DNA from 4 places in the Paenibacillus sp. RRE4 genome. Region 1 is predicted to be linked to each of the others. Evidence: riboswitches for the same ligand, from Rfam matches in the RefSeq annotation. Region 1 holds a riboswitch; each other region holds the start of a gene.
What was found. A riboswitch is a leader RNA that binds a small molecule or an ion and turns the genes downstream of it on or off. The one in region 1 is predicted to bind cyclic di-AMP.

Region 1 (8,212 bases):
ACCTAGTTCTCCATCATTATTGTAACCTGTTCTAAAAGCGGGATGTGAATTGATCACACTCGTGATCAAAAAAATAAACGCAGGATAGAATCGATATTCTTTTTGTTTGATGAGTTGATACAGAGCAGTTATATCCATTTCTTTGGTCAAGCTGAATGAAGTATTTTGATTCATATAGTGATGAAATATGTCTGTTCTATTCCAAGTATTAAACTCAATTTTGTTAAAATTCATTATTTGAGCCTCCTAAATTTTATCTAAAACGAATTTAGGAGGCCAAGTTGTCTGCTTTTTTCATCAGAACCCATCCTTTTTCTATGTTTGCTTTAAATTGTACCATAACTTTATGCATTTAAACGGCTTCAACCTCATATCTACGTCTTCAATTCATATTATTACGACCACGAAATGTACCCCAGCGATCCCTAATGAGCTTCCCCGCCCAAAAGAGTGCCATGCATCCGAAAATGGGATAAAGAACGGATAAAAGGGAGCTGAATCCGAATTGGCTAAACGAATAACATAGCATCATGATGACTAGTGTAATCAACCGGGGATGAACATCGATATGTTGTCTAAGTTGCAAAGTCATGCCGTAGATGTCGGCAACAAACGTTGTAAATATCTCCATGAAAATCAATGAGACATATACAGATTGAACTATCCATCCCAGTTGAAAAGCGATACTTCCCATAGGGATTTCAAACTGTATGATGCCTGGCATCTGGGCCGACATTGCAAAATGGGCTGCCATCAGCATAAAACCTACGCCAATCCCGCCTAGAATTCCGCCCCATTTTAATGTATTGCGATGACGAATCTGGTTGCCTACAGGTACAAGTACCGCTTGAGCGAGCGCAAGGTTAAATGCAGTGTAAAGTAATGGGGAAATCCATACCTTAAACGGATTGCTATCTGTTGTCAGTGTGACAAAACGAAAGACACCCGGATGATGTAACGTACTGAAAATCATAAGCAGGGACAACAGAAGCATCATGGGCACCACAATACTGTTCATTTGCAGAATAGCCTGCATTCCGCGTCCCAGAAGTAGATATGTACCGATCAAAGTGATGATCAAACCAGTTTGGTAGTGCAAACCCAGATGTTCCATAAAAACAGAACCTGCCCCGGCGAGCATGACGCTGTTTACACCGATCAGAACAATAAGAGTAATCCATGTGATCCATTTACCAGCTTTGTGACCAAACAGATGTTTGTTAAGATCCTCATAGGAACGCGAACGGGTATCATGAGCAATAAGCATCATTTTGGTTCCGAGCCAGACAAAGAGCATGGTGGACAAAGCAATGGTGATTGTGGCCCACTTGCCATATTGGGTAAAAAACTGCAATATTTCCTGTCCTGTGGCAAAGCCGGCCCCGACAACAGTTCCGATGTATGTGAATGCAATCTGTAGCACCCGGAATACCTGTTTCATGTGTTTCCCCTTTCAGGTCCCGGGATTGTTGGACATGCGGGTACCATAGTACAAGTTATGCTTGACCAATGAAAGTCATGACTGCAGGATCGGATAACGGCTCTGAATGTTCAGGTTCTATGGACTTAGGGTTGATTTCGCTTGAACTTGTAGCCGGATATATGATACTTTATACCTCATAGGATAGGCTTGGGAGGTCAAATCATGGACGTATTAAAACAACGAATTTTACAAGAAGGTGTCGTCATCTCGGATCAGGTATTGAAACTGGATGGTCTTTTGAACCATCAGATTGATCCTGCATTAACGATGGAGATGGGACGGGAGTTTGCTGCTCGTTTTCGCGAGAGTGGAGTTACTCGGGTGATTACGGTGGAATCATCAGGGATTCCGGTTGCTTTTGCCGCAGCACATGAACTGGGAGTACCTTTGGTATTTGCCCGCCGCAAAAAAACGCTTCTGGCCGATCCTGATGCCTACTGCGAACGTGTACCATCCTTTACGAAAGGAATCGTAACGGATATTATGGTATCTCGCGAATACATTCATGAAAATGACCGCATTTTGTTCATTGATGACATTATTGCAAACGGAGACGCAGCCCGCGGCGTAATTAAAATTATTGAGCGTTCCGGCGCAGAGCTTGTGGGATTTGGTGTTGTGGTGGAGAAGAGCTTCCAGGCGGGTGCCCGTACCATCCGTGAGCAAGGGATTCCAGTAGAAGCTCTTGTGCGCATTCGTTCACTGAATAATGGCACCGTGCAATTCGACGATAACGAAATGTGACTTTTTGAAGGAAATTGGGCCTAATTTTTGAAGTATGACTTTGCATGGCCTTAGATTTCCTTTATAATGGGGTTATGTTAGGGAGAGGAGGCAACACCATGGGGAACCAACCGGCAACAGACCAATTTTTTATTGATAAGCTGGCGGAATCGAAAGTTCATTTTGAACGTGCCCTGGATTGTAAACATACGGAATTCGATGACCTTTATCCCTATATGATTGAACATCCTCAATTTTTCTGGTACAAACGCTATGTTGCCTGGTCAGAATTACTGACGATTGTAGGCTTGTGTGAAGAGTTGTCCTTCTCTTGGAAAGAACAATTTACACCGCACCAAGTAGAGTACCTTGAAGAACGTGTGATGTCCGCCAAAGTGCTTGATTTTTGGTTCGAGAAGAACGACAGCAAAGAGCACGCGCAGCGGTAACTCTCAGTCGGGACATTTTTTTCGAATGACATGACAGTCCAATACAGTCACGTGAGACCTAAATGACTTTTCATTTAGGTCTCTTTTTGTAAAGAAATTTGAATATAGGAGTCTAATTATGATCAGTGATACAGAATTGGATGCCCTGCGTTTGTCAGGGGAAAAGGTAAGAGTGGTACGCGATGAGCTTGAGTCTAACGATGTAACGGGCATCGTGGTAGCCTGGGATGATGAGCAAGTACTTATTCGCAGGCAGAATCGCCGTGTTGTGAAGCTGGATCGGTCTTACCGTTATCAGCTGTTCAGTGAGCCTCGTCAAAGTGTTTTAAGTGAATAAATGACATGAGTGCTTAGCTTAACGGATTCATGTTACCGGAAATATCACTCAAAGAGAAGGTCTGCTACACCAAATGTTTGGAATTACCATCAGGATCAGGCATATTTGCGACGCACGCGAGAGAAGATAGGTACAGTGGAACAATTCGCTGTATTTACAGCCGAAAGGGTGTGTTGCAAGTCATGACATTGATGAATGATAAAGTTCATGCTTATAAGGATCAGATTGGCGCATTAAGCGACGTTCTCCCGGATGTGGTGAAATCATATCATGAGTTTACGGGAGAGTGCTTCCAGCCGGGGGTGCTTGATGCCAAAACCAAGCAGTTAATTGCGCTAGGGATCGGTTTGTTTGCTAATAACGAAGTGTGCACGTTCTATCATGTGGAGGAAGCCCGGTCCAAGGGAGCGACCGATCAGGAGATCATGGAGACGGTAGCTGTCGCTGGTGCAGTGGGCGGCGGACATGCTCTGTCACAGGGAGCCATGAGGGTGCAGAAGGCCCTCCATTAGTGGATGAAGTAAAACAAAATTAACAGGGTAATACACCTCTTTAATAGAGGCGTATTACCCTGTTTTTTATAGATCATCTTTACATTCTTTACTGTAAGGAGTAGCCAGGGGCTATTTCCCGTTCTTTAAATTCAATTAAAGCTTACCCAACATTTTGTTATACATAAATTGACCTGTTACCCGTCTTGCGGTTACATAACGATCACTGAAATACGGATTGGACAACTTGGTGATGCTGACACCTTTGCTGCTGGAGGCATGTGCGAATTGACCTCCACCGATGTATACTCCTGTATGTGAGATGCCTCTACCTGTTGTGTTGAAGAAGACCAGATCTCCTGTACGAATGCTTGCTTTGGAGACAGGTGTTCCGGCTTTCGCTTGTTGTTGCGACGTGCGAGGGAGCTCAATGCTATATTTGTTGAAAATATATCTCATAAACCCGGAACAATCGAAGCCAGCCATGGTTGTGCCGCCCCATTTGTACGGGATACCTGTCATATTGTTAACCATCGTATTAATTGTGCTTGCCTCTGTGCTTGTTGCCCCGGATGTAAATAGTACAGCAGCCCCAAAAATGGAAATAATCAGTTTTTTCAAAATCAATGTTCTCCCTTCGATGCCTACGGAGTTAGCTAAGGGTTCGGTAGAAGGTTCCCTATATTTCCTATGTATAAGAATAATTCACCCAAAATGGTTCCCCCGTTTTCAATCCTGAAACTCGGCAAATGAATAATTAAGTTTTTGTAACTATTTGAAACTATATTGCATAAATGCGTAATTGTCAAACCTGTTTAAAGGTGTTCATTTAGCCTCAATGTTAGCGGAATTATCGGTTTTATAGAGAACTAAGTCGAATTTAACGGGAATAGTGTTTACAAAAAAGTAACTATTTTTTCGACGATTTCTTTGAAAAAAAGGAGGAGATGGATTATAATCCGAATTTATATTACAATAAAAGTAATTTATTCTATTATTATGATTTTCATAACTGGATTTGCAACAAATAAAAGTCAGATGAGAAGGAGGAATATCCATGTCTGCCTCACTTGCAAATGTAAAACCTAATGTTGAAAGCGTTAGCAATATTATTGAGAAATTGTATAGGAGAAACTATCTTAGTATGAAGCAAAAAGCATATTACATCACTCGCGATGCATTTACTGCAGAGGACTTAGTTCAAGAATCTTTCGTCAGACTTTTTGATAAACAGCAAACCTTGCTTATGCTTGCCGAGGATCAACAATATTGTTATATGATGCGAACCGTCCACAATGCAACTCTCAATTATGTAGAAAAACAAAAAAAGAAAAGGCTATGGATACATATTTTTAACAACGAGAACGACATGGATAACATATCAGATGCTTCATCAATTCCTGAACAATGCTATGAACGAAAAGAACAGTCTAAATGGATGGAACAATTGCTAAAGTCGTTGCCCGGACGTGATCAACAACTTCTGCGTAATAAATATTTACTTGGTTTGACTGATAAGGAAAGCGCACATCTTTTAAGTTTACCCGAAGCAAACGTCAGATCCTACTTGACAAGGGCTAGACGAAGAGTTAGGGAGACAATCAACAACCAAAGAACCTAAAAGATAATTGTGAATACTTTGTGAAAAACGTTGCATTTGCGTGGGATGAATTGTCTATATAGTTGTAGTCTGTATTTTGAAGAAGAGTTTTAATGCGCTTTATTTGGAGGGATGCAAATAAGTGTACTGTGTAAAAACGTTAAAGTATGAACGAAGAATCTTGGAAAAAGAAAAAATGTAGAAGGGAGCAATAACCATGTTACGAAAAATGTTGGCTGCATTTTTAGTTTTATCTGTAGTACTCGTTCCACAATTAGCCGCTACGTCCAGCGCAGATGTCACAACAACATCAGAAACGGAAGAAACATTCACTTTCACCAACGTATATGAATATGACAGTAGTTCTTATAAAAAGAAAGCACATTATGATACTCTTAGAGTAACGCTGAAAGATGAACTTATGGACTTTGATTTGGATGGTACAAGCTTGACAAACACTGTATATACCGTGAACAAAAATGAATCAACCGGAACAACACTTATTTCAGCATCAGGAGATATCGATTCAAATCGTCATGCTTCGATTCGGCTCGTTTTTGATGAAAAAGAGAATGCAAATGGAAACATTATTTTGACAACTTCCAAGAAAATTAACATTGGTGGAGAGACCAAGATTATAGAAACCGACAAACTTATTCGATTTGCACCAGTCAATGAACCTGTTAATCTGGAAAGTCTGGTAAATGGGATCAGAAGTGATGACCAGTATTCCGATACTTACACAGATTACGGACCTCTAGCAGGCGAAGTTGCCTTGGCTTCTGCACAAATGCCTGTTGTGAAATCCTATAAATACAGCAACTATATGTATGGTGGTGTATTCTGGAACACAAATTATATTGCAACAGGAACTAGTCCCATGCAGCTAAAGTTCTCTCCACTAATGGGAAACCTGTACTTTTGGAAAAATTCAAATGGGAAACAAGGTACTATCATTAAAAACCAAAGTATGATCATATCGACTTCAGCTAACTACTCTTTTACATCTGGCCCAATCGGGCTCACATATCCAATTGTTGATAATCCGAATAATCCTAAAAATGTAACGATTAAATTATCCTATAAAGGCGCTGGGGTAGGAGTAACGTTTCCGTTAGGTTCTAACAATTCAATATCCAATGGCTCCAACGCCTCTTGGAAATTAAATAAACAATATACGGACTTCCTAAACAAAAATGGTTCGGAGTTGGATGCTTATTATTTGGAAGGCACAACGAATATCACTGGAGCAGGAAAGACCACTTCTGTTTCCAGTAGTGCCACGGTGAAGATCGGTGCACTTTACTATTTCGGTGATATTCCTGCTCAAGATGTCGTATTTACGGATTCGTTCTCAATTCCTTCATTTACGGCTTCTGTAGTCAGTGAATAAAATATATATTGCAAGAATAAAAATGAATAAGGTTGTAGAATGAGATGTTCAAGAGGCTGCTAGAGGGCAGCCTCTAAAGCTTGTAAGTTAATGTATTATATATGACTTGGTTATTTCGAGGAGGTTATCACGATGAGAAAAGCACTAATTATTTTCTTACTCGTCTTTACGGCTGTAATGACAGCGAGCTGTTCAGCTGATAACAAAGAAGCAGCAATGAACGAATTACGTTCGCAGCAACAGGGAACATATAGCGGCTATGTATTTTGGAACGTGGATTCAGACTTGAATACGTTGAACAAACAGTTATTAGGAATTGTAAATACAGATGAAGTGATGTCTTCCCTTCGCTTCAGCAAGCTGAATTTTATAAGTATGGGGGATACGTCGCAAAAGTATAATTATGTGAAAATGTTCGATATCGATAAAAGTCCAACATTACTTATCTTTGACACAGAGAAAATGATTCTTAAAACCAATAACTTCGAGGATATCTATACTTTAGCAAATAAATTAAAGCAAAAATAAAAAAAAATATTAAATAAATAAACTATATAGTCCTGTTGCGTATATTGACAAAAATATATTTATTGCATATCATAACCTTATTAAATACATAATTTGTATTTAAATTGTTTTCATTGGAATATATGTTATAAAGGTAATCAAATTTGTGAATTGGGAGAGTGTTGTCGAGTGAAAGCAAAAAAATTAGTAACCTTTGTACTGGCGTGTTCAATGGTATTCTCCGTAGCGGGAATAGCCGTTCTTCCTGTACCAACCGTATCGGCAGCTGATGCTTCCGGTACAACGGCGAGTATGTCCGATATCTTAAAGAATCAGCGCCCCGATGGAGGCTGGAGAAAAGATTACAGTCAGACGTCAGGTGAATGGGCCAAATCAACGATCGATAACAAAGCTACATACTCAGAAATCAGAAGGCTAGCAAGTGAATTCAAAAAAACAAATGATCCGCGATACTCTGCTGCAGCGATTAAAGGCATCAACTTTTTGCTTAATATGCAGTACTCCAATGGCGGTTGGCCTCAAGTCTATCAAAGTTCCGGCTATCATAAACATATTACCTATAATGATGATGCGATGATTAATGTGATGTACATGCTTGATGAGGTCGCAGGACGTAAGGGGAACTTCTCCTTTATCGACAGTTCTCTTGCAAATCGCAGTAAAAATGCAGTTTCCAAAGGAGTCGATGCTATTCTGAATACCCAGGTGGTATCCGGTGGGAAGTTAACGGCCTGGGGACAACAGCATGATTCTAGTTCACTTAGACCTGCGGGAGCCAGAATCTATGAAGTGCCTTCATTAACGGCAGGTGAGAGCGTGAACATTGTGAAGTTTCTGAAAACGAGACCGGCTAATTCAAGAATCACTGCATCTATCAAAGGTGCCGAAGCCTGGTTTAATAAAGTGAAAATTACAGGCTATCGGTATGAGAGAGCGAATGGGGATAGCCGAATTATTGCTGATTCCAGTGCATCACCGATTTGGGCACGTTTCTATGAACTCGGTACGGACAAACCGATCTTTGTGGGACGAGATGGCGTTGTGAAATATAAGCTGAGCGATATTGAAAAGGAAAGAAGAGGCGGTTATGCATGGTACGGCAACTGGCCGTCCAAGCTGTAGAAAATTGTTTATTTAACCGAATTTTCTAATAAGTCCACTACTTACGGATATATAAGCTTAATCTGAAGCAGGCCTGATAAGTGCGA
Region 2 (8,212 bases), 700 kb from region 1:
CTTTGCGCGTGCCGTGAATAAGGTTGGATAGACGGTAAGGCGGAATATCATGTTGCTCGCAAAAGGTTTTCTGATCGACCTGAAGTTCGGTTAAGCGTCGTTTGATAGCCCATCCGAACGGAGTGACTGGTTTTTTCTTGTTCAATAGGGTTCACCCCTGAGTGGATTTTATAGTATTCAGCAGGTTATTCTTTGTGTAAAATAGATATAGATACGTGCTGTTAGTTCTATTATATACGTAAATCCGTCATCTAACAATTAAAAAATACGGAAATAAGTGTATTTTTTGAATTAAAATGACGTAAATTCGTATTTTTTATTGTGCAAAATAAAAAAACACGCCAGCAAGGGGAGTTGCGGCGTGTTTTTGGTGTGCTCTGAAAAGGAGGTTTCGAAGAGGAGTGCGGAATTATGCTCTGTAAGCGTGGAGGCCTGCTCCAAGCATGTGGAAGCTGGGAAATAACGACTTCATAGACATGGACGTAGGATGCAGAGGGGCATCCGGTGAGGAGGCGCTCACAGTAGCCCATTCATTCTCAAGGTCGGCGGTCAGGCGGGCCAGCAGTTCCCGAGTGGCATTTTCATTTAGGGGAATAACTTTGCAAGCTTCGGATACGCATGCATTCATGGCTGAATGTAAGTAACCGAGAACCGCCTCTTCGACGGGGATATCGAGGTGGTGGTTGATCCAGGCGTGAACGGTGGGGAGGCAACCGACTGAATTGTATTTTACGAAGATTTGTTCAAGCGGGCTGAGATCGATCCAAGGATGCAAGGCGCGAGACAGTTTGATTAAACGTTTGCCTATGATTGTTGCTTGCTCTCTAAGTTCAGGAGGGGTACGTTGTACATGCACAAGTTTGTCGATCAGGGCAATTCGCCAAGTGTCTTTATGGTCTGTGGCGCTATAAATCCCCTTGATGGCCATACCTTCTAGACGAACGAGACTGGGGTGTAGCTGGCAACGCATAAATGATTCGAGTTCCTCAGCTGTTCGAATGGTACCTTCCTTGATGTGGGTATCCATGCCGAAGAAATGGGTGAATCCTCCCACCTGGACAGAGGGATCAAGCAGTTTCGCATAATCGAGTAGCTTATTCCCACGGTTCACGATCTTTCGCCTCCTGTGCTTTATTGTGTTATGTTTAATTACATATGATGATCTTTTTTTAAGTTTAATGTGTAAATCCGAATTATATGATATATATATTCACATAAATATCCGTGTTTTGTCAATAATTTATGAGAAAATAAAAACTTGATTAAATAAAATTCAGAATTAGAGTTATATAATATAACATTATAAATTCTATCTGTGTCATATATTTATGTCTAAAGTCCCTTAGGCCTTTTTGCCGAATCAGATTAATGATATGTAATTTTCGAAGAAATATGACTGAATTTTGCAAGAGGTGTGGAATAGGAAGGGAAGAAGAACTGTTATCCATTTAGAGTAAATCCGGTTGTAGTAAAATGTCATTCATAAAGTGATTAATAAGGACTTTACTTTTGTTTAAGAATCCAGTATAATCAATTCTGTTGCCGATAATTTACGACATGCGGTCGTGGTGGAATGGCAGACACGCTATCTTGAGGGGGTAGTGGGCGTATGCCCGTGGAGGTTCGAGTCCTCTCGACCGCATTATATGAAGATTTACGAGAGAAGCTTTCCGTGATGGAGAGCTTTTTTTGTTTTCATATAGCAACAAGGGCGAATTATTCAGGATGAGGACATGTGTTAAAAGAGAGGACGCAAAAAAGCCGCCCAAAAGCTTGAGCAGTGTCTGGCTCTTTGCTTTATAGGTGGCTTGTTTTTGTTTATATGTTTGTTCGAAAATCTATATTTATTTGTTAATCAGCTTCTGAATATCCTCTTCGATTTTGTCCGGTGTAGTCTGCGGAGCATATCGTTTCACAACTTTACCATCCTGATCGACAAGGAATTTGGTAAAGTTCCATTTGATGGCTTTGGAGCCGAGCAAGCCTGGTGCTTCTTTGGAAATGTGTTGGAAGAGCGGATGAGCGCTTGAACCATTGACGTCAATTTTTTCAAACATCGGGAAGCTTACGCCATAATTCATCTGACAAAATTCAGCAATATCGTCGGAAGATCCTTTTTCCTGCGCGAATTGGTTGCTTGGGAATCCAAGCACTTCAAACGGAGCATCCTGGAATTTATCCTGAAGCTCTTGCAAGCCCTTGAATTGAGGGGTGAGACCGCACTGGCTTGCGGTATTCACAATTAACAACACTTTGCCGCGATATTGGGACATCTCAATCTCTTGTCCGCGAAGGGTGTTTACTTTGTAATCATAGACTGACATGGGAAACGCCTCCATCCTGTTATTCTTAATATGCTTATTATATTTTAAACAATTAAATAATGCAAAACTTATTTGGGATTATCGTTGTTATAACCATTCGCTTTCTGGACTCAAAAATGGACGAAAAAACCATGAATCAATTTTTGTACGGTTGAGAATTAGATAGCTTGGAAGAGGAGGATAGCGTATAAGCTCATTGTAAGCGTTATTATCATAGGTTATTGCCGGAAATCTGGCGATTCGGTGATCTGTATGCACTTTACATGATCATGGTACGGGTGTATGATTCATAGCGTAATTTGAATTTTAATTAAATTGTACCTGAAAAACGAAACAAACGATAATATCGATCGGTCTTATACTCAAGATTTACGAACGATGTTTTAATCGCTGAGTTTCCATTCATTGTGGATGGAAAACGGGGGAACCAACAGAATGGGCTGTATGACAGCAGCGGACATTCATGGGGTGAATTTTTCGGTGAAAGCCGGAAATAGGGCGACTCTCGCGCCCGAATCCGTCAGCTAACCTCGTAAGCGTTAAAGGGAGAGGCAACAAACCGCACGCTGGTTCATGGCGCTTTCGTCATGGATTATTTAAGAAGCGTTTCGGAGGCCTTGGTCCCCACGCTTCTTTTTTGTTGTCTTTTCACGCCAAGGGAGGAACGAAGAATGGATAAAGAGATGATTTTGGTAACCGCTCCAAATGAAGCAGGACGTAAATTTGTGAAATTGCTGATGTATAAAAAAATGCCATTTGCCGTTCTGACGAACAGTGCTGATGAGGAGCGCAAACTTCGCCGTCTTGGCGTAGAACACGTCATCCGTATGAATACAGCAGCTGCTGAGAAATGGTTTTTGCCGCAAGGCAGTGTAGGCAATGTATTTATTTTTGAGAACAGTCTGAACTTGACATGCCGCTATCTTCAAATTTGTCGCTCATGGACATCGAAGTCTTTGTGTGTGATCACGGAGCAGAGCCATCCTAAAGGGATTTATCGTGGAATGGGAGCGGATAAAATTGTCTATTCATTGAATGGAGAAGTCGGGTTCCTTCTTAATAGTTGCAATAAACCTGAAGCTGAAGTAAGCAGCTTGTGATTGACATTGATCCAAGGTAAGACGCCTGTTATAATTGCAGGTATAGACTAACGGAATTTGAGGAGACTCATGCTTGTCGTGGGTCTTCTTTTTTTATGGAAACAGTACGGTAGTATAGAAGCGAGGGATAACCTGCAGCTTACGAGGAGGAATCAGCGTGCCGGATATTGCCGGATTGAAGTGGTTGTTTTTTGATGTGGGGGATACGCTGGTGGATGAATGGGAGCCAGTAGATGATATTATTGGGCAGTTCGTTCGGGAGGCGAATGATTACGGCTATCCAGTAAAGATCGAGGCGGTAAGAGAACTGTTTGCTACCTGTTACCGTAATTATGAACAGTGGCCCATGAAAGTAGCCATACGTACATATATTCATGATGAAAATCACCGCACTCTGATTCAGGAGAAGCTGAAATTTCATAAAGAACTGGAGCAACCGTTTCCTTCTGCAACCAAGGTGCTTGAACAGCTTTCGCATCACTATCGTATTGGCATCATCGCCAATCAGAGCCCTGGGACTGAAGCAAGGCTGGAGAGCTACGGACTTCGTAAATATGTCCATGTTCTGGCCTGTTCGGCAGAAGAAGGGGTGTCCAAGCCTGATCCGGAGTTGTATGCGGTTGCTCTGAAGCAGGCTGATTGCGCGCCCGAAGAAGCGGTTATGATTGGCGATCGAATCGATAATGATATTATGCCAGCACGTAGTTTAGGTTTACGCACCATTCGTATTTTGCAAGGGTACGGAAGGTTCCAGCCAGAGCTTTCGGATGCCGAGCGTGCAGACTGGACGGTGGAGTCCCTGGATGAACTGCTGCCGCTACTCATACCTGATGAGGATGCAGGTAAATCTATATGAGTCTTAGGTTAGACTATGTGGGATTAGATTGCAGGTATATGTAGATCGGAAGTATATCAATATAAAGACACAAAGAAGGCCGATTTGCGTTGGGATCAATACCAACAGCGAATCGGCCTTTTTATATAGAAGCTTAGAACAGCATGAAGGTCTGGATGATTAAATACACATTCAGGACAACGATGATAGCGGCAATAGTCCAAGAGACGATTTTGAGCCATAGTTTGTTTGCAAAAGGCCCCATGCTTTTTTTGTCACTTGTGAACATCACAAGTGGGATGACGGCGAACGGCAGTTGCAGAGACAGGATGACCTGACTTAAGATCAGTAACTCTTCTGTGCCGCGCTCACCGGCAATCGCAGTGACGATGACAGCAGGGATGATCGCAATCAGTCGGGTAACCAGTCTACGCAACCATGCCGGGATACGGATATTGAGGAAGCCTTCCATGACGATCTGTCCTGCGAGCGTGCCTGTAAGAGTAGAGTTCTGACCTGATGCGAGCAAAGCTACGCCGAACAGGACGCTGGCGATCGTTGTGCCAAGTAGCGGAGTTAGCAGATGATAGGCATCGGATATCTCTGCTACCTGTGTCATGCCAGCGCTGTGGAATACAGCCGCAGATACGATCAGGATAGCCGCGTTAATGAACAAAGCTAGCGTCAAAGCGATGGTTGAATCCATCGTGGTGTAGCGAATAGCCTCTCTTTTGCCCTGAGTCGTCTGCTCAATCTGGCGGGTCTGCACAATGGAAGAATGCAAGTACAGATTGTGCGGCATAACGGTGGCTCCGATGATACCAATGGCGATGTAGAGCATGGCCGGGTTCTGCAAAATTTCGGTGCTAGGAACGAATCCGTGAAGAACACCGCCCATATCCGGTTTCGCCAAAAATAGGTCGATGCCAAAACAAAGAGCAATGGTTGCCATCAGCACGATGACGAGCGTTTCCAGCGCACGGAATCCTTTGTTTTGCAACACGAGAATGAGTAATACATCCACGGCGGTAATAATCACACCGTATAACATGGGAATGTTAAACAAAAGTTTAAGAGCGATTGCTGAGCCGATCACTTCAGCGAGGTCCGTAGCCGCAATAGCCAGTTCGCATAGAATCCATAACATCATGACAACGGGAGCGCTGAAACGTTCACGACACGCCTGGGCAAGATCGCGCCCAGTGACAATCCCTAGCTTGCCTGCGAGGGATTGAAGCACGACGGCCATCATGTTGGAAAAAAGGATGACGGACAATAGCGTATATCCAAATTGCGAGCCGCCGGCGATATCCGTAGCCCAGTTGCCGGGGTCCATATAGCCGACAGCGACAAGATAACCTGGGCCGACAAAGGCGAGAAACTTTTTCCACCATGCCGCATTCTGGGGTACTTTCATGGAACTGTGAGCTTCACCTAGCGAGGGAGTCATCGTAGCTGCAGAAGCAGACGCGGGTGCATATTCGCTGGATGAAGGGTTGAACGGATTTTTTTGACTCATACATGGATCACCTGACTTTACAATAAGATGTGGCCGGCTTGTAGCCGGGAAAAATTCAATTTTAGGATGTGCTCTGGCACAAATACTGCGGCAAATGAACGGGATGAATAAGAATGCTCATATATCTAAAATTTTATGTTCATGTTTACATTGTACACCGTCAATAATTTTTGTCTAGTGCAACTTTTATGTAGTCGGACAAAAAATAAGGAGAATCTGAAGTTATATTTTCGAAGAGCCTCTTTGTATCGTACCCATTTTGTAAAAAGATACGACTTTTATCAGGTACGCATGAAATGTAGCCAAATGTAAAAGCTGATAAAGTACACAATCAGACGTTTCAAATCGAGCCAGAAGTTTAAAATGAATTGTAGGCAGTCAAAACTTTATTAGCGAAGGAGAGATTCTGATGGAAGCTTTATATACAGCAACAGCGACAGTAAAAGGTGGACGAACAGGTTCGGTGGCTTCTTCGGACGGTGTGCTGCAACATGATCTGAAAATGCCGAAAGAACTTGGCGGTGCCGGTGGAGAAGGCACAAATCCCGAGCAACTTTTTGCGGCTGGATACGGTGCATGTTACGAGAGCGCTCTGGCTAACGTGGCCCGCAAAGCAGGTGTGAAATTGGAGAATGTCGTCGTAACAAGCAACGTATCGATCGGCAAAGATCCAACAGATGACGGATTCAAGCTAGCGGTTCGCCTGGATGTGAGTATGCCGGGAGTGGATCACAGCCAAGCTGAGGATCTTGCCCGTAAAGCGCATGACTTCTGTCCGTATTCAAAAGCAACACGCGGCAACATTGACGTTGTACTCAACGTCGTTTAATAGATAGGATAATTCCTGGCTCTTTCTCTTTGAGAGTGACAGGTAAAATAAAGAGCAAGGTATCCAGTGATATCTGATCTTCAAGCACACAAGCCCTGCTGGTAGTTCAGCAGGGTTTTGTTTTCTAACATATACCACCCATGAATCACCTAATCTGAAAGCGGAGGAGGATTTCTCCGTGTTAGGTCGTACTCTTTTACATAAACGTACAGTCGCTTCATGCCACATATTCCATTAAGGAGGAACGGCGATGAGTATTGAAGAGATGATTGAGAGAAAATTTGTATGCACCAAATGCCGGGGGACGGAATGCAACATCAAAGAAGTCTCTATGTCAGGAGCGGGGCTCAGCAAAGTATTTGATATTCAGCATAACCATTATTTGTTTGTGGGCTGTACGGCCTGTGGATATGTGGAAGTGTTTAACCCGGACGTGCTAAAAGGCAAGAAACAGGGACAAGTTGGCACAATTCTGGATATTCTGTTTGGTGGATAGACATGCGTGAGTTGACATCGACCCGAAATTTCTTTAATATGGTTTAGTACTGAAAGTGTCAGTGTCATTAGCATGAACCAAATTTGAATTCACGGGTGATATCCATGTCTTATAAACCAAGCATTGCACAACTGCAAGTAGCCAGCAAAAACGAAAAAGACGGATTGTACGAATTTACGATGAAACTGGTGGATGGTACACAGTGCCGTGTATTCTACTCCAAATCTCCGGATTGGAAAATGACTGCGATCAGCCGTCTGCAGAAAACACCTTGCCCTGTATGTCGTAAAGACTTCATCTGCAAATGTATGGATCAATGGTCAGGTGACCTGCATCAACAAATGATTAACGACGAGTGGATGGAAAAAGCACTGGCTGAGTAATTGTCGGACAGTTATGAGCGTAGGCATTAAGCCTGCGCTTTTTTTCTGTTTTGCCAGGGAGTTTAGCAGATCAAATTCAGGTTAGGCGAGAAAAGTTGGCTCAAAATGGGTAAGTAATCTAACAGCACCATAGAGGAGGCCATGAGATATGACAGTAGACCAAGAGGATAAGCACAAGGGACACCCGATTGTTCTTGTAGACGGCGTATGCAACTTTTGCCAGGGAATAACGAAATGGATCATCAAGCGTGATCCGGAAGGGAAATATCACTTTGCTTCACTTCAGTCGGATGTGGCGAAAGGATTGCTGGAGAAGGGTGGTTTGAGAACCGATAGCATGGATACGTTTGTGTTGATTGAAAATGGAAAATACTATACACGCTCCACAGCAGCGTTAAGGTTGGCCAAAGGTCTCAAGTTCCCTTATCCGTTACTCTATGTGTTTATTATTGTGCCCAAATTCATTCGCAATGCAGTATACAACTGGGTTGCGCGCAATCGGTACCGCTGGTTTGGGAAGGACGATGCATGTATGTTACCTACACCCGAGACTAAAGATCGATTTTTATAAGTATAAAAGTATCAGTTTTTCAGGATAAGCTTCCATAAGAAAGAAGTTTCATGTAAGGTGATTAATATCGGTAATTACTGGGTAATTACTGTGGGTTACATTATTTTTTACATTATTGGGAGGATAACAACTTGAAGAAATGGACGACAATGATT
Region 3 (8,212 bases), 1.3 Mb from region 1:
TCTGCAGGTGTACCAAACACCTTGATCGTTCCGCCGACATCGTCCACAATGGCTTTCAGGCCAACGGCTGCGCCAAGGCTCATCATGCAGATCAGGTGGTGTCCGCAAGCATGGCCAATTTCGGGCAAAGCATCATATTCACATAGTAGGGCAATGGTCGGGCCTGGCTTGCTCGAAGCATAAGTACCGATGAAAGCTGTTTCCAGTCCGAGAATCGGAGCTTGTACTTCAAACCCATGATAAGACAATTCTTCCTTCAAACGGGCTGAGGCAAGATATTCCTCGTTTCCAAGTTCAGGATGAGCTCCGATATATGATGAAATGTCTTTGAAACGGGAAGCATATTGATCAATAACGTTAAAAATTTGGATTTTGTTTGTTGTCATGGCTAAACTCCTTAGGCAAAAATGAAAATAACTCCATGAGTATAACATGTTTGCAGTATTTTTTCAGAAACAAGTCAAGATTTGATCTTGAAAATGCATTGCATAATCATGCATTGTACTTTATAATGACTCAGTCATCAACATGACTGACGAATCAGTAAGTAATCGTAATTATAGCATTGTAAGGGGAGAACAAGGTTGAAATTAATAAGTCGTTATACCGTAATGTTGTTAACGTTCCTTCTTTTTCTGACGGCGGCTGCACCTGCGGCGCTGGCAAGCGGAACGACAGACAACAGCTCAGGCGGTAAAAAACTGGTGCTTGGTACAAGTGCGGATTTTGCACCGTATGAATTCCACAAAGTCATCAATGGCAAAGACGAAATCGTCGGATTCGATATTGCGATTGCCAAAGAAATTGCAGCGGATCTTGGAGCTGAACTCGTTATTGAGGATATGGGCTTCGATGGACTTCTGCCCGCGCTTCAGAGTGGCCGTGTAGACTTGGTCGTCTCTGGCATGACACCGACGGATGAACGTAAGAAAAGCATTGATTTCTCAGAACCGTATTACAAATCCAAACAAGTGATTATGGTTCGTAATGTCGACAAGGACAAATATCCGGACATGAAATCACTGGAAAATGTCAAGATTGGCGTGCAAAAGGGATCCATTCAAGAGACCATCGGACAGAAGATTCCTGGAGCAAAGCTGACTTCACTGGATAAAATATCCGACATCGTGCTTCAATTGCAAACCAAACGCGTTGATGCAGCTATTGTAGAAGATACCGTAGCCGCCGGTTACCTGGATGACATTATCGGTCTTGCTGCAGCGGTTCCTGACGAAGAACAGGCTGAGGCCGCTGTCGGGATCCGTAAGGGCAATACGGAGTTATTAGACTCTGTAAACAAAACCTTGGATCGCTTGAAAAGCGAAGATAAGATCAACCAGATGGTTACAGAAGCAAGTCTCCTGATGGCTGACAAAGTCAATAAATCTCAAAACATTTTCCAACTGTTCTGGGAATACAAAGGCTTATATGCAACAGGTATCGGATACACGCTCCTGTTATCGGCGCTAGGCGTATTATTCGGGGTCATCATCGGTCTGATTATTTGCCTGTTCCGTCTTCATAATATGGCGATTCTTCGCTGGATCGGTACAACCTATGTAGAGGTGATCCGCGGGACGCCAATGCTGGTGCAACTCATGATTATCTATTACGGGGTGTCGCTGACTTTTGGCATTAACTTCTCGGCGCTTCAAGCAGGGATTATGACGCTTTCCATTAACAGCGGTGCGTATCTCGCCGAAATTTTCCGTGCCGGTATTCAAGGCGTCGATCGTGGTCAACTGGAAGCAGCTCGTTCACTGGGTATGGGCAGAGGCGCAGCGATGCGTTACATTATTCTGCCACAGGCCTTTAAGGCCGTTTTGCCAGCCATCGGTAACGAGTTCGTAACGATTATTAAAGAATCATCTATTATTTCCGTCATCGGTATGGTAGATATTATGTATCAAGCAAGTGTAGTCAAAAATCTTACGTTCCAGGGTCTGAACCCGTTCATTATTGCGGCAGCGATTTACTTTGTGATGACATTTATTCTGTCCAAGCTGCTCGGACGATTGGAAAGGAAGTTGGGTGCAAGTGATAGACGTTAGACAATTACACAAATCATATGGTAAAAATGATGTTCTGAAGGGCATTGACGTAACGATTGGCAAAGGTGAGGTCGTTGTAGTTATTGGTCCTTCGGGTTCGGGAAAAAGTACATTTCTGCGCTGTCTGAATCTGCTGGAACAACCTTCATCGGGACAGATCGATTTCGAAGGTGTTTCAATTACCGATCCCAAGCATAACATTAATGCTACACGTGAAAAGATGGGCATGGTGTTCCAGCATTTTAATCTGTTTCCTCATAAAACGGTGCAGCAAAACATCACGATTGCTCCAATCAAAGTGAAGAAACAATCCACGGATGAGGCTAACAAAATTGCCGAGGATCTTCTGAAGACAGTCGGTTTGGCGGACAAAAAAGATGTATATCCGAACCAGCTGTCCGGTGGTCAAAAGCAACGGATTGCGATTGCAAGAGCGCTCGCGATGCAGCCGCATGTAATGTTGTTTGACGAGCCAACATCGGCCCTTGATCCGGAGATGGTCGGAGAGGTATTGGAAATCATGAAACGTCTTGCTGAAGGCGGAATGACGATGGTCATTGTAACACATGAGATGGGTTTTGCGCGTGAGGTGGGAGACCGCATTCTGTTTATGGACGGCGGTGTCATCGTTGAGGAAGGTACCCCGGATGAAGTGTTCGGGGCGCCAAAACATCCGCGTACTCGAGACTTTCTTGCAAAAGTACTTTAATTCATGCCATGCTGTATTTAGAATCAAATGAATAACGGCGTTATCGGATCGAAAGGTCCGGTAACGTTTTTTTGTTGTTTGCGGAAAAGGTAGAACCTAAAAAGTAACTTTTCTGTTACCTGTAAAATGAATTAAAACGCCAAATGGAAACATTTACTACAGCTTAAGGTTACAAAATTGTGATATATTCAAGACTGCCGAAACTTCCGAAGCGGAAGTGCGGGGGACGTAACAATGCAGACATAGTTAATGATTTGAGAAATATGCTGCTTGGGGTGAATTAGGAATACATAATGCTTCAGCATGTCACGTACAGCCTATAGGGTGGGTTCCTCCATCCGAATCCGACAACTAACTTCGCAGGCATCATGAGGGAGGAAGACCATGTATAACAAGAAACGTTTAGCCAAAACAGCCATTGCACTACTGACATCCATTCTATTCATTCAAGCCGTTCCGGCTCACGCGGATTCCGTTCATGTGGCCAAAGAAGGGGACACCTTTTTCACCTTATCCAAGCAATACGGCGTTGATATGAACACATTAATTAAAACGAATAAAGGCATCTCACCATATAACATCTATGGTGGTTTGAAAATTACAATCCCGGGTAACGAAAACAAAGTAGAAGCGGCACCGGTTCAAGCGAAGTCGCAGGAAAAAACGGTTACTGCCGCAAGCCTAGACGTGAATACAGATAATAAAGTGGTGCAGGCTTGGGGGAAAACATTCGACTACAGCAAAACGCTGAGTGTTAAAGCAACAGCGTATTCCGCAGATGCTTCCGAAAATGGTGGATGGGGCGCCGTTGATTATTTTGGAAATCCGCTCGAACTCGGCACGATCGCGGTGGATCCCAAGGTTATCCCTTTTGGAACAAAGGTATTGGTGACAGGGCATACACACCCTGGATTGCCGAAACAGGCTTTCGTAGCAACGGCTTTGGATGCAGGTAGCGCGATTAAAGGAAATCGCATTGACATCTTTATCCCTGGGAGCAAACAGTTCGTTAGCTCATTTGGTTTTCAGGATATTGAGTTGTACATTTTAAAATAAAGCTTAAACCCTCCCATCTATGAATGTGGGATCATAAGTTGAATGGAGTATTAATAAACAGGGTGTTCTTGCATCATCAGGATGGGCTAATTCATGATGACGTAGAGGAACACCCTGTTTTTCATTTATTGTTTCTCTTTTGGCAGTTTAAGCATCTCGTCCAAGGTAACTAATTCATACCCTCGGTTTCGCAATTCTTCAATAACCTCAGGCAAAGCCTCTACCGTACCTTTCAGGTTTGAACCTGTGCCGCCGCCAGCGTGCTGTAATACGATGGAACCGGGTTTCACCGCGGAGAGAATATTTTCTTTTACTTTTTCCTTGGATAGTCCTTTCCAATCGAGGGAATCCACGTTCCAGTTCACGATGCTGTAATGCTGTTTTGCAGCCCATCGCAACTGCTCCTCGTTAATGTCCCCGTACGGAGGGCGAATCATTTTGGGCGTATAACCTGTCAGGCGGTGAATAATATCGCCGGTATGTAAAATTTGTTTGCGAAAGGCGTTCATCGATAACTTACTGAATTCAGGATGATTGTAGCTGTGATTACCGACAATATGGCCTTCTTTCACCATCCGTTTTACCAAATCCGGGTGTTTCTCCGCACGATTGCCGACAACAAAAAACGTTGCACGAACCTTGTATTTTTTTAATACATCAAGTACCCGCGGCGTAAATCTTGGATCAGGTACATCATCAAAAGTCAGCGCAACTTGTTTGGTGGAAGGGCCATTGGTTTTGAACGTATCCGCGTATTTCTGACGAAGTTGACCTAGAGTCAACCGTTCTTCTTTAACATCTGAGCCAGACGCCGGTGTATCACTGAGGGTTGAAGAAGGTTCCTCAGATGAAGCAGCAGACACAGGCGCAGGGGCTAAAGGAGCTGTATAAACCCCAGAACATATAATAGTAACGAGTGCGAGCATGACGAGGCGCATTCGCATGTTAACGGCCTCCTTTTCCAAAATTGCGTTCTCTATGGTATGCCCGTTGTCTGTTTCTTTTATGCATGTGTGAGAAGTTTCATTGCATCATCAGGTCATGAAAGCCATAATTCCACCATATATAACATAAAGAGAAGGATAGGTGGAGAGACGATGAGTACATATGATTTGAAATCCATTCGTTTAGAGGTTTTTGAGGCAGGACAGGACAAGGTATTTCTGATTACGGGTGGTAAAGCTCATATTGGGGCTGTAGCTACATTCTATGTTGACCATGATCGGGTTAGTGGAACGACGGTGCATATTCCAGGACATAAGGAACAGGAGCTATGTGAGAGGCTTGCCCGCAAGGCGGCCGTGCAATTGAAAGTTACGGTAACTGTTATTATGGGCATACATTTTGACAACATTACACGAGTGCAGATCGACGAGATCGTAATGACTGCAGAGAGACTTGTGGATGAACATTTGAATAAGAAGTCAGAGTAATGTTGTTCTAATCGGTCACCTTATAGGATAAACTACACGTGCCTGGATAAGCATAACCTTTAGAGATAATCCTCCTTATATTAGAGGTTGTCATCAAGTTTTAATTTTTTTTTGTAAAATTGAAACGAGTTGCAGATTGTAACGTATGTATCTTTATATACAATGCACAATCCACTGGGAGGAATAACCTAATGTCTATTTTTAAAAGATTACGTGACCTTACAATGTCTAACATCAATGCGATTATCGACAAAGCTGAAGATCCAATCAAGATGACGGATCAATATATCCGTGACATGCAAGAAGATCTGGAAGATGCTGAAAAAGCAGTAGCCGCACAAATCGCAATCGAGAAGAAGTTCAAGCAATTGTTCGAGGAACAGGAAGCGCTTGTGAAGAAACGTGAAGAGCAGGCTCACACGGCAGCTCGTGCACAGAACATGGACCTTGCTCGTCGCGCTTTGGAAGAGAAAAAAGCAGCGGAAGAGAAAATGGTGGAGTACAAAGCCAGCTACGATCAAAACAAAGCGTCCGCAGACAATCTTCGTGGTAAACTCGATGAGATGCGCAAACAATTGACGCAGATGAAAAACAAACGCGAGACGCTTGTTGCTCGTTATAACGCAGCCAAAGCACAAACCGAAATCAACAAAGCGCTGAACGGATTTAGCTCAGACACGGCAAGTGCAGGCCTGAAACGTATGGAAGAAAAAATGATGCAGATGGAAGCTCAGGCTGAAGCAAGCAATGAGATGTCTTCCAAAGGCAAGTCACTTGACGAGGAATTTGAGAAGCTTGGCAAGGATGCGGCTGTTGAGGACGAACTTGCTGCTCTCATGAAACAGTACGAAAACAAAAACTAACACCTTGGCGTTCAGCAGGGTTAACCAGCGGAGGGGAACAGCGTTTCTCCTTCGCTTTTAAATGCGGATCATGTTGATAAGTGGAGGCTGTGTAAATGGATTTGAACATTTTGGCGATGCTGGTCTGGACGGTTTCAGGTTCGGTTTTGCTCTTTGTACTGATGTATGTAGATTCACTCTTTACGAAGTATAAGGATTTTGCTGAAGTCAAGGCTGGCAATATGGCGGTCACCACCCGGATGGTGATGAAGTTGTTTGCGCAAGGTTACGTGCTTGCAACATCCATCTCAACGGCAGGACATCTTGGAGAAGCATTGCTCGTTTCGGTTGTATCTTTCGTTATTTTATTAATTCTGGAAAGTGTTGTTCACTTTATGATTCGTAAATGGGCCACGTTGGATCTGGATACGGGAATACAGCAAGGTAAGACAGGGTATGGTTTGTTCTCCGGCGCTTTGCATATTGTAGGCGCATTGATTATTGCAGCGTGCTTGTAAGCCGATAAGATAAGGAACAGGAGTAATTGGCATGAGTGTATGGAAACGTATTAAAGGAATACTAACAAAGCCCGAGCCGCCCAAAGCGGAAAAAACGATGCTTCAGCTTGCTCCTGGGGATATCTGTGAAGTGTCTCTGGTCACCTATGAAGTCGTTGGCAGAGTGCAGAATCGGGCTCGTAACGCAGTTGTATTAACGCTCCAGGATGGTAGTTCATTCCGATATTTACATGTGGAGGAGCGTGAGATCACACGTTACGCCCTTTATACACCTATTGATGGGAGACTTGATGCCCCTGACGAGGTGCCGACCATTCTTGAACTGGATGATCATGTGTATCATTTGGAGGAAGAATATGGAGGTATGGTGCAGACTGTGGGCAGAACGCCTTATGGTCAGGCTGGTGAGCAACTTGTGTGGCAGTATCAATCGGATGATAACAAACTTCTTCGTGTGGAATGGCAAGACAGAAGGTTTAACCTCTACGAGGGTGAGTCCATTCTTCCTGCGGATTTCAAAGTGATTCGTTCGAACTAGGAGAGGTTCCAATGAAAAAACGCTTGGCACATGGATTAAAATTAATGCTGGTCCTCAGCCTTGTGATGTCTCTGCTTTCTGCGTGTGGTGCAGCTCCTTCCGTACAGGATACATATCCTCTTGAATCGGTAAGTGGCAGCGGTCAATCCACGTCTTACGTATATCGGGCTGCGGATCGTACAGTTCCTGAAGTAGCAAAGGAGCTGTCAGATCAACGAACACCCGACCAGATTTCGGCAGAAAATACAGAGCGGATGTTTCTGGTGTATCAAGACCAGTATTATCATCTGCAGCAAGATCCCAAGAAACCAGAAGATACGCTCGTCGAAGTTGATTCCAAGGAATATGTTCGTCAGAACTATAGCTCTTCTTTCTTACAAGGATATCTGACGGCAACGTTAATTGGCAATTTATTTGATACTTTTGGTGGACGCGGATCAGGCAACTATCGGGGATACACGGAACGGGATACGTACAAACCAAGTGCGGGATCGTACCGGGCCCCGACGAGCAATGATAAAAAACTGGCTCCGCCTATTACCGTTGAGCGCAAAGGCTCCATTACACGGCGTGGCAGTGATAAGGACACAAGTGTTGGTTCTGGCGGCGGTTTATTTGACCGCAAAAAGGATCAAAGTAGAGGAAGTATCGATCGTAACAAAAGCAGCGGCGGCTTGGGTGGTTTGTTCGATTCACCAAAAAAATCCTACAAAAAGCCAAAGACTCGAATCGGTGGTGGCAGGATTATGAGGCGGAGATAACACCTCGTAAGCCTGATATATATGCTTCATGGAATGATTATGATTCACAGAATGATCATTATATACAGGACAAAATAACAGTAGCATGGTGAGACACTGGCGAATGACAGTGAGCACCTTGTTACTGTTATTTTTTATGATTTACGGACACGATGGGACTTGCGAACACGAGGAATCGAAGAAGCCGGCTGCTTGCGTATCCAGCGCAGGTAAGGAATGATCCGTTCATCTGCACGCAGAGATTGCAGATCGGTTAATCCCAACGTGACCAGATCCCGATTCGTATATAACGAGTGGATTTGTT
Region 4 (8,212 bases), on a different contig from region 1:
CCATCGTCATGATCATTTCAACTTCATGAAATCCATCACTTCTTTTATGTAGGACATCCAACATCAAATTAATTTTAGCAGGCGCTTTTTCGTAAATTTTCAAGACGTTCACCCGTCCTCACCTTTTCCCTAAGACAACTTAACATATTATATCAAAATGGGACTGTCAAGTCATTTGTATTCCACATCTATGGGGAAAAAGCGGGGTGATTCCTGAGAATTGCCCCGCTCTCCAATCTGGATGAACCTGATTATGATTTACGCGCTGCTTGCTCAGCCATTTGAATCGCTCGTTTCACCATGTTACCGGCATCCTTGGCCTTAATTCCGCCCCAACCTTCCTGCTGAACGGTATCATAGAAACCCAGATCCTTCGCTAGTTCATACTTCAGTTCTTCGGACATGACACTTCTTCTTCTCCGACTCATGAACCATCCTCCTCCAGATCTTATTCAAGACACAATGAGTCCTGCAATTCGAGGTTGTTCACCCCCAAGCCCCAAGTTCTGGTTTAACATCCCCGTCTTAATAGGGAGCTTTCCCATGACCTGTGACCTGTCCACATAGTATGCCGCCTGCATTCCGTAGTCATTCCTGCAATACAAAAAAACGATCCACCTATAGGTGAATCGCCCGTAAACCAATGCTTACGTCTCCATGTTGTAAGAGTTAGTCTCACTGCCCGGGTCAAAGACCATGACTTCCACAGACTCCGTAAGTATATCCGCATAGCTGTATGATACTCGCTTGAAGGTTTCTTGTTCCTCATCAAGCTTTACAATAAAAACAGAAGGGTACGTTTCTTCCAATACACCCGTACGCTCAATCGTCTTACGGCGGCCACCATTAGCCCGCAGCGTGATTTTCTGACCAATATGTGCATCGAGATTGCGTTTGATATCCAACAGCGTATTTTTAGCCATTGTGGACGTCCACCTCTTTTCTTGTCCATTATACTGTATTTTACAGTCATTGTCAAATCAAAGCTAAATATTATATCAGCACTAAAAAGTCGTTGTCAATGAATTTTTTCGCAAAATAAAAAAGCCCTTTTCAGGGCCTTTTTCGAATCGCAATCAGAACTTCACATGACTTCATTATTGTGTTGCCACATGAATAAATCATACTGCGGATGGATTCACTTTTAGCGTAGATAGATCATTAAGTCCCGGCAATCCTACCCGGTAACTTCCCTTCGTTTCCACACCGCCTACACCTTGGATGCCGCTAATCGTGTTATGCAGTATATCATTCATGTTCAAGGTATCACGAACAGATGTGAAAGAAGCCTTAGCAGCCACGTAGACCGGATCAAGTGCATGGATGAGAATTCGCCCAGGCGAACTAGCAAAGTTCGCACCCGCACGTAGCAATGCCTCAAAGTGGGACTGACATGCTCCAGCAATAATCGTAAGTGCATCCAAGTGGCGCTCGTATTGCCTTGCAACCTGAATAGCCGAGACAAAGTTTTGTGAATTTTTATAGCTCCCCAGACTGTAGAGGTCATAGGGCTGGCGTGTCTTTAACACACCGTCATGACCGGTAATCACAACGATATCCGGACGAACCTTGGGTAGCAGACGATATAACGTATCAGCCATCGCGGACTCATGTACATACTGCCCTTCTGCAGGAACACGAAGCTGTTCGTACAGGTTCATACTTTTCTTCAGATAATTCGGGTCGCCATCCAAATGTAGCACCTTACCGGGCATTTCAAAATAGGCGGGTTCTTGCTGTGCAGTCCATTCCTGCATCAGACCTTCCCGGTTACGCTCAGCCTGCTCCATGCGATTCTGCTGCAAGCGTGAGAGTGTCTGATGAGCCTTAATATGTGCCTGACGTGTCTTAGCGCTCTGTGGTTCATAAGGAACCTGTATCAAATCGTTCACCGGGGAGTCTGCCAAGAGCCGGAACTCGGTCCCTTTAATAACCGCAGCATCCGACTGGAGTCCTTCTACCCGGAAAGTCACATCGCCGCCGTATGACTTCCGAACGACCAAGTCTCCGATATTCATCACCATTATCACCTCTACCCCATCGTATGGGCAGAGACCCGGATTGGTTCATTGAAATTAAAGCTCGCCGCGAACCCCGGCCTCCCACATCACGGTGCTAAGGGTAGCGTATTCCTGCAAACTTAACGTTTCGCCGCGTCGAGAAGGCTGAATGCCTGCCTGTTCTAACAGGAGGTCTGCCTGTTCCCTGTTCTCCTTGGTGAAGAAACGAGCTTTGAGATTATTCGAGATTGTTTTTCTCCGCTGGGCAAAAGAAGCCTGTACCACCTCGAAATAGTGTGCTTCGTTCGGAACCTGTACTGGTGGGTGCTCACGCACCTTCAGCTTAATTACTGCAGACTCTACATTCGGCTGCGGGATAAATACCGTAGGCGGCACAACACAGACCAGTTCTGGCATACTGTAATACTGCACGGCGATGCTTAGGCTACCATAATCTTTGGAACCTGGTGCAGCCGCCATGCGCTCGGCTACTTCTTTCTGAATCATGACCACAATGCTATCCACTGGCAACTTTTCTTCCAAAAGCTTCATCATGATCGGGGTCGTTACATAATAGGGCAAGTTCGCTACTACACTTACCTTATCAACGGAGGCAAAGTCCGTGGCAAACAGTTCTGCCAGATCCAGCTTGAGTACATCTCCGTGATGAACCCGTACATTCGGATAAGGCCCCATTACCTCTCCGAGAATCGGGAGCAGACGCTGGTCAATCTCTACCGCCGTAACCGGACCTGCCACACGAGCCAGACGCTCTGTGAGCGCACCGATGCCCGGTCCGATCTCCAGCGCACCTTTGGATTCGTCAAGATCGGCAGCGCCGACGATTTTGTTCAATATATTTTGATCGATCAAGAAGTTCTGACCCAGACTTTTTTTGAAAGAGAATCCATGCTTTTGAATAATTTCTTTGGTACGTTTGGGTGTTGCTATTTCAATGGTTTGCTCCATATCCTTCATATGCTCACATTCCTTCACGTTCAATTTGCGCTAGTGCAACGGAGAACTCTTCTCTTGTAATCTGGAATACACTCAGCCGTTTATGGAACTGCTTGCCGTTACAATACCCGATACCAAGCAGGTTGCCCATCTCCATACGACGTGCGGCTGCTTGCGGGTGTATGATCAATCCTGCTTCAATGAGGTCCTCCCAATCGATTAGACTAGGTGCACCCTCATAAGATGTGTGTACGCGAGCAAGCGCATGACGAATCGCTTCCGGTGAAGCGTTCTCTACGCCGATATCTCCTTTACGCGTTGCATCTGCCTCGGGAATGAAAGCATGTTTGCAACCTGGAATCTTATTGGCAATAATTTTACGGATACGCTCTCCCGCATGATCCGGGTCCGTCAGGATAATGACGCCGCGTCTCTCCTGGGCAAGTGCAATTCGTTTCAGAATACGCTGATTAATGGCAGAGCCTCCGGTTTCAATCGTATCCGCTTCTACCGCCCGACGAATCGCTACCGTGTCGTCACGGCCCTCCACAACAATCACTTCTTTTATCATGTTCCTCTTCTTCCTTTCTAACGCAAAAAGAAGAGGAATATCCTCTTCTCTGCCAAACGGCGGAGGAGACTGAATTCAGACTCCCCCGCCGCATATTCCGCATGAATCATTCATGCAACTATTTTATAGCATTCCCATTTCAAAGTAAAACGATTTTAGTTTGCTTCCGGCTTAACTGGACCAATCACATAGACCGTTTTGCCTTTTTTACGTCCGAAATTCAGGGCATGCTTCACACTGTCATAATAAACGTCAATTTTGTTGCCTTTAATAGCGCCGCCTGTATCTTCCGCACGACGGAAGCCTAGGCCCTCAATGTATACCCACCAGCCGATTGGAATGACCTTGGGATCAACTGCAATAGTGCGCCCCTCCGTTACACGAGTACCGGAAGCTGTTTTTGTACCAATACCTGGCTCTTCAGAAGAGTAGGCTGTCATCGATACATTTTTCAAAACTTTAGAGTATTTAAAAGAATTCCCGGAGACCGTAATCACCTTGCTGCCCGAGGCAGATGTTTTCTTCGAGTTCGTTGTTACAGCTTTTTTGGCAGTTGAAGTTTTGGCAGATACCAATTGAACCTCAGGTTCCTTCACAACCGGTTTAGCCTTCGTACCTACCGCGATCACTTTATCTACACGATTGGAGGCGACCGTTTTACCTACCACTTTTTTGGAGACGAGTTCTCCATCTTGAAATACCTTTTCGATATGTTGCACGATTGTGCCTTCCTTGCCTTTCACTACAACACGGTTATCCCCTTGGAACAAACTCGGGTCTGCCGTTTTCACAACCTTGTAAGCAATCGGTTGTTTCACATCCACTGTATGCTTTGTTACACGCACTACACGAATCTTCATATCCGCTTTAATTGCGGTTCCGAGCGCTGGATACACTTTATCATGATTTGCCACTTCAATTCCTGATTGCTGAATTACACCCTGTACCGATGAATCGGTTGTATAAAGAGTCTTGGTGTCTCCGTCTGCCGTGATTTTAACTGGAACGGCCCGCTCAATAATGATTCGGTCTCCGTCGGTAATCGCCCCATTCATGGGCATGGATACCTTGTCGTGAGGGCTGACTGTGATTGACTGCTCCTCCAGCATTTCCTGAAGCATTCCTGTACGAGTCTCTACCACTTGAGCTTTGCCGTCAATAACCAGTGAAACCTGCTTCCCGGCCTGACCGTAAACGACTAACAAGATCATGATTGCAAGCGCAATTGAGAATATCGCGATCAATGCCATTTGACGCAAGTTCTCATGCTTCCACCGCAACGCGAAAGACTTACTGGATGATCGTGACTCATGGGTCTCTTCTGGTTGGAATATGCCCACTTCTCCGTCCTCCTTCATAGCCTCGCCGTCTAAAGTAATGCATGATGTCTTTGACGCGACTATAACAATTTTTCTACAGAACGCAGATCAGAGATAATGATCGGTTCTGCACCATGAACCCCTCTTCGCAACATGATGTCATCCTCCTGAATATCTACCGTATGATGACAATATTTCTTTTATTCAAAACAAAAAAAGCCAAAGAAAGAGTGTAAGAGACCCTTTCGTGGCTTCCGAATGATTTTGAATATCGGAAATTCATGCACGAGGTTGCCTCTCTTTTTCCGCTTGCGAGGTTAGCTGTCGGGTTCGGGCGAAAGAGAGCCGCCCTATCTTAGGTCACCCGCTCATGGCGGACGCCCTTGAATTCACCCCGAGACCCAAAGAAGAAATCAAATACGGCTTCGCAGAACATTCCGCTGCTTTTGGGTCAGCGAACGATGCGCATCGGCTAGAATCACCGATGTTTAAGCCCTATTGGTTCCCCCGCTCTCCGTTAACGGAGACTCAGCGAGATTGATTCATGAAAGTAATGTTGTCTCATCGGAAAGTGTCCCTTTGTTCATCCCCCGAACATCTGTCCAATTTTCCGCGCAACAATTCACTGAAAAGATGATATCCTGTTTTGATGCATGTTGTAAAGCGTGGATCAAGTACGTTTTTCTAAATATTTGGTTAAAATATTGTAATATTCTGCAATTATTCGAAGCAAAGAGCAAATTAACTCTCTGTATCTCCCTTTTTCACCCGATTTACTCGTTTTCTTATTGAATCCCAAATCGTTCCATGGCATTTTTGGTGGTAATTGAAGCAATTTCCTCTACCGAAATGCCTTTAATTTCCGCAGCTGCTTCAGCAACCAGACGTACATGTGCTGTCTCATTTCGTTTTCCACGATAAGGATGAGGTGTCAGATACGGGGAGTCCGTTTCTAAGAAAAATCGATCCATCGGAACCTTGGCGAGCACTTCTTTCGGTTGCTTGGCATTTTTGAACGTGATCGGTCCTCCAAAGGACAGATGGAAGCCTAAATCCAGACACATTTTCGCCGTTTCCCAGCTACCGGAGAATGAATGCATCACACCTCCAACCTCACCAGCCTTCTCCTCACGTAAAATACGCACAATATCCTCATGAGCATCCCGATTATGGATGACAATGGGCATACTCAATTCACGTGCCAATGCAATTTGTTGTCGTAATACGCGGTGCTGTACCTCCTTAGGAGAAGTGTCCCAATGATAGTCTAGACCGATTTCGCCAATTGCTACCACTTTCTCATGTTTGCACAATGATGCAATCCATTCGAGATCACCCTCTTGCATCGTAATTGCATCCACCGGGTGCCAGCCTACAGCTGCGTGGATAAAATCATACGTTTCGGCCAGTTTCATCGTTGTTGGAATCGTCTCCCGATTAAAGCCAATATTAATCATGCGAGTCACTCCCGCCTGAACGGCCCGCTGAATCATGTCCTCTCGGTCTTCGTCGAATTGTGGTGCATCCAGATGAGTATGTGTGTCGAATAACATGCTTTCTCGTTCTCCCTTCATGTCGAAAGTCAAATGCCGAAGATTTGTTCATGGGAACTCCTCTTATTCTTGTACAAGAATTCTTTGCGTTTGAATTTCAAATTTATTTTTTTGCATCATTAAATGATTGGGACAAGCATCAATTTCAGTATTTTCAGTTTTAGCACTCAAGCTACTATATATAGAAGAAAAATAAAAAGTCAAATCAAAATCTGGCAAGGAAAGGCGTTAGAAACTGTATAATTACTCACTCGAATTACAAAATTATGTCGATCTACACATCCTCCCCATTAAAGCAGATTAATGTATCATGTAAAATAGCTCTCTTGGAAAGTCTTTTGATATCAAAATGTTTCATCCTGTTGCATCGACTCAAGCTTACAGAAAATAGGGGCGTATATGGGACGGTAATTCATGAAGGATGGCATCCACCTTGTTTTGCGGATAGTACAGATGATGTTTGCCCAGATGAAGTCCACTGATGGAACGAACAATGTCAGAAACCTCTGACAGCTCATGCAACTTGTCCTGCCGATCGAGCAGAAGAATTTGCTTATCTGTGGATTGATCTGGACGAAACACATCATACGGATTATCCGTCGGAAAATCAATTTCAAGATCATACTCGGGATTCAATCCTGCTTGTACAAAAGCTTCCCGAATCTCTTCAATGATGTCCAAGTCGATCTGTTCAAGTTCCACATATTTATATAACCTGCGATCCATAAAACGTTCGCACAACTCACTTAGAACAGAATCGTCCTCCTTACGCCACTGCATAAAAGCTGTTTGAATTAGCGATTCGTCAAGCTGCAGATATTCATTAACTGAAACTTCTCCATCAAACAGTTTGGGCAGTGGCTCTACCATGAAACGGAACGGAAAACCCTGCTTTACAAGTTCTTTAGCCCGCTTAAAGATTTGTCGCAATATAATCTCGGAGCTACGCGTCACAGGATGGAAGTAAATCTGCCAGTACATCTGGTATCGTGACATCAGGTAGTCTTCCACAGCATGCATACCAGACTCTTTGACTACGATTCGTCCATGAAATGGACGTAGCATGCGCAGAATACGGTCCAAGTCGATCGTGCCATAATTTACTCCTGTAAAGTAGGCATCCCTGAGCAAGTAATCCATTCGGTCCGCATCAAGCGGACTGGTTACCAGGTTCACGACAATCGGTTTATCATACGTCTTCTGGATAACGGAAGCCACTTTTTCATCAAAATCAGGAGCATACCGTCTTAGAATCGCCCCTACTTCGGTATCACCCTTGATAATGCGGCATGTCCAATCCTCATGATTCATGTCAAAAGCCTCTTCAATGGAATGAGAGAATGGTCCATGTCCGAGATCATGAAGTAAGGCGGCGCACAACGTCACCAGCTTTTCTTCCTTGGGCCAGTCCGAATAGTGGCTTCGTTCAAACTGAGAGATGATTTTTCGGGTAATTTCGTATACACCTAACGAATGGGAGAACCGACTGTGCTCTGCCCCGTGGAAAGTAAGATAAGATGTCCCTAATTGACGAATGCGGCGTAGCCTCTGAAATTCAGGTGTATTGATCAATTGCCATATAATCGGTTCTTGCACATGAATATAATTATGTACCGGATCTTTAAATACTTTTTCTTCCGTCAGACGATGTTCCATTTCGATTCACTCCTTTGAAATTGTTCTCTTGCCATAAAGAATAGCGCGTCCAGCTTCAATTTTCACCAACAATTCGACATATAGTGACGAATTTTGTCGAATAAAGCACTTTTGTCGTTTTCCAAATCGACAAAGCTGACATGGATGTTTAAATAC

Region 2: another riboswitch for cyclic di-AMP. It lies ahead of Q9R46_RS02325 (hypothetical protein); the one in region 1 lies ahead of Q9R46_RS05670 (C40 family peptidase).
Region 3: another riboswitch for cyclic di-AMP. It lies ahead of Q9R46_RS11520 (3D domain-containing protein); the one in region 1 lies ahead of Q9R46_RS05670 (C40 family peptidase).
Region 4: another riboswitch for cyclic di-AMP. It lies ahead of Q9R46_RS26565 (resuscitation-promoting factor); the one in region 1 lies ahead of Q9R46_RS05670 (C40 family peptidase).

Annotation. Positions count from the first base shown of each region.
Region 1 covers NZ_JAUZUT010000001.1:1,217,610-1,225,821, forward strand. The annotation lists gene catA (type A chloramphenicol O-acetyltransferase) at 1-234, opposite strand, end outside; gene Q9R46_RS05645 (YkvI family membrane protein) at 383-1,441, opposite strand; gene Q9R46_RS05650 (xanthine phosphoribosyltransferase) at 1,646-2,227, shown strand; gene Q9R46_RS05655 (hypothetical protein) at 2,326-2,655, shown strand; gene Q9R46_RS05660 (hypothetical protein) at 2,774-2,992, shown strand; gene Q9R46_RS05665 (carboxymuconolactone decarboxylase family protein) at 3,175-3,504, shown strand; gene Q9R46_RS05670 (C40 family peptidase) at 3,640-4,104, opposite strand; cyclic di-AMP (ydaO/yuaA leader) riboswitch at 4,110-4,241, opposite strand; gene Q9R46_RS05675 (RNA polymerase sigma factor) at 4,541-5,104, shown strand; gene Q9R46_RS05680 (hypothetical protein) at 5,301-6,476, shown strand; gene Q9R46_RS05685 (hypothetical protein) at 6,609-7,004, shown strand; gene pelA (pectate lyase) at 7,173-8,126, shown strand.
Region 2 covers NZ_JAUZUT010000001.1:522,162-530,373, forward strand. The annotation lists gene Q9R46_RS02305 (Rha family transcriptional regulator) at 1-145, opposite strand, end outside; gene Q9R46_RS02310 (urease accessory protein UreF) at 410-1,111, opposite strand; tRNA gene Q9R46_RS02315 (tRNA-Leu) at 1,560-1,642, shown strand; gene Q9R46_RS02320 (glutathione peroxidase) at 1,845-2,324, opposite strand; cyclic di-AMP (ydaO/yuaA leader) riboswitch at 2,703-2,878, shown strand; gene Q9R46_RS02325 (hypothetical protein) at 2,996-3,424, shown strand; gene Q9R46_RS02330 (HAD family hydrolase) at 3,582-4,280, shown strand; gene Q9R46_RS02335 (Nramp family divalent metal transporter) at 4,414-5,709, opposite strand; gene Q9R46_RS02340 (organic hydroperoxide resistance protein) at 6,188-6,607, shown strand; gene Q9R46_RS02345 (zinc ribbon domain-containing protein) at 6,858-7,103, shown strand; gene Q9R46_RS02350 (hypothetical protein) at 7,208-7,486, shown strand; gene Q9R46_RS02355 (thiol-disulfide oxidoreductase DCC family protein) at 7,635-8,057, shown strand; gene Q9R46_RS02360 (DUF6612 family protein) at 8,189-8,212, shown strand, end outside.
Region 3 covers NZ_JAUZUT010000001.1:2,554,145-2,562,356, reverse strand. The annotation lists gene Q9R46_RS11535 (M20 family metallopeptidase) at 1-386, opposite strand, end outside; gene Q9R46_RS11530 (ABC transporter permease subunit) at 585-2,051, shown strand; gene Q9R46_RS11525 (amino acid ABC transporter ATP-binding protein) at 2,038-2,760, shown strand; cyclic di-AMP (ydaO/yuaA leader) riboswitch at 2,946-3,142, shown strand; gene Q9R46_RS11520 (3D domain-containing protein) at 3,145-3,816, shown strand; gene Q9R46_RS11515 (polysaccharide deacetylase family protein) at 3,942-4,760, opposite strand; gene lpdD (prenylated flavin chaperone LpdD) at 4,914-5,249, shown strand; gene Q9R46_RS11505 (PspA/IM30 family protein) at 5,441-6,112, shown strand; gene Q9R46_RS11500 (DUF350 domain-containing protein) at 6,208-6,609, shown strand; gene Q9R46_RS11495 (DUF4178 domain-containing protein) at 6,641-7,147, shown strand; gene Q9R46_RS11490 (DUF4247 domain-containing protein) at 7,159-7,908, shown strand; gene Q9R46_RS11485 (HNH endonuclease) at 8,043-8,212, opposite strand, start outside.
Region 4 covers NZ_JAUZUT010000014.1:10,958-19,169, reverse strand. The annotation lists gene ispE (4-(cytidine 5'-diphospho)-2-C-methyl-D-erythritol kinase) at 1-103, opposite strand, end outside; gene Q9R46_RS26590 (small, acid-soluble spore protein, alpha/beta type) at 252-428, opposite strand; gene veg (biofilm formation stimulator Veg) at 648-923, opposite strand; gene yabG (sporulation peptidase YabG) at 1,122-2,018, opposite strand; gene rsmA (16S rRNA (adenine(1518)-N(6)/adenine(1519)-N(6))-dimethyltransferase RsmA) at 2,076-2,978, opposite strand; gene rnmV (ribonuclease M5) at 2,983-3,528, opposite strand; gene Q9R46_RS26565 (resuscitation-promoting factor) at 3,684-4,868, opposite strand; cyclic di-AMP (ydaO/yuaA leader) riboswitch at 5,138-5,391, opposite strand; gene Q9R46_RS26560 (TatD family hydrolase) at 5,633-6,400, opposite strand; gene Q9R46_RS26555 (HD domain-containing protein) at 6,779-8,056, opposite strand.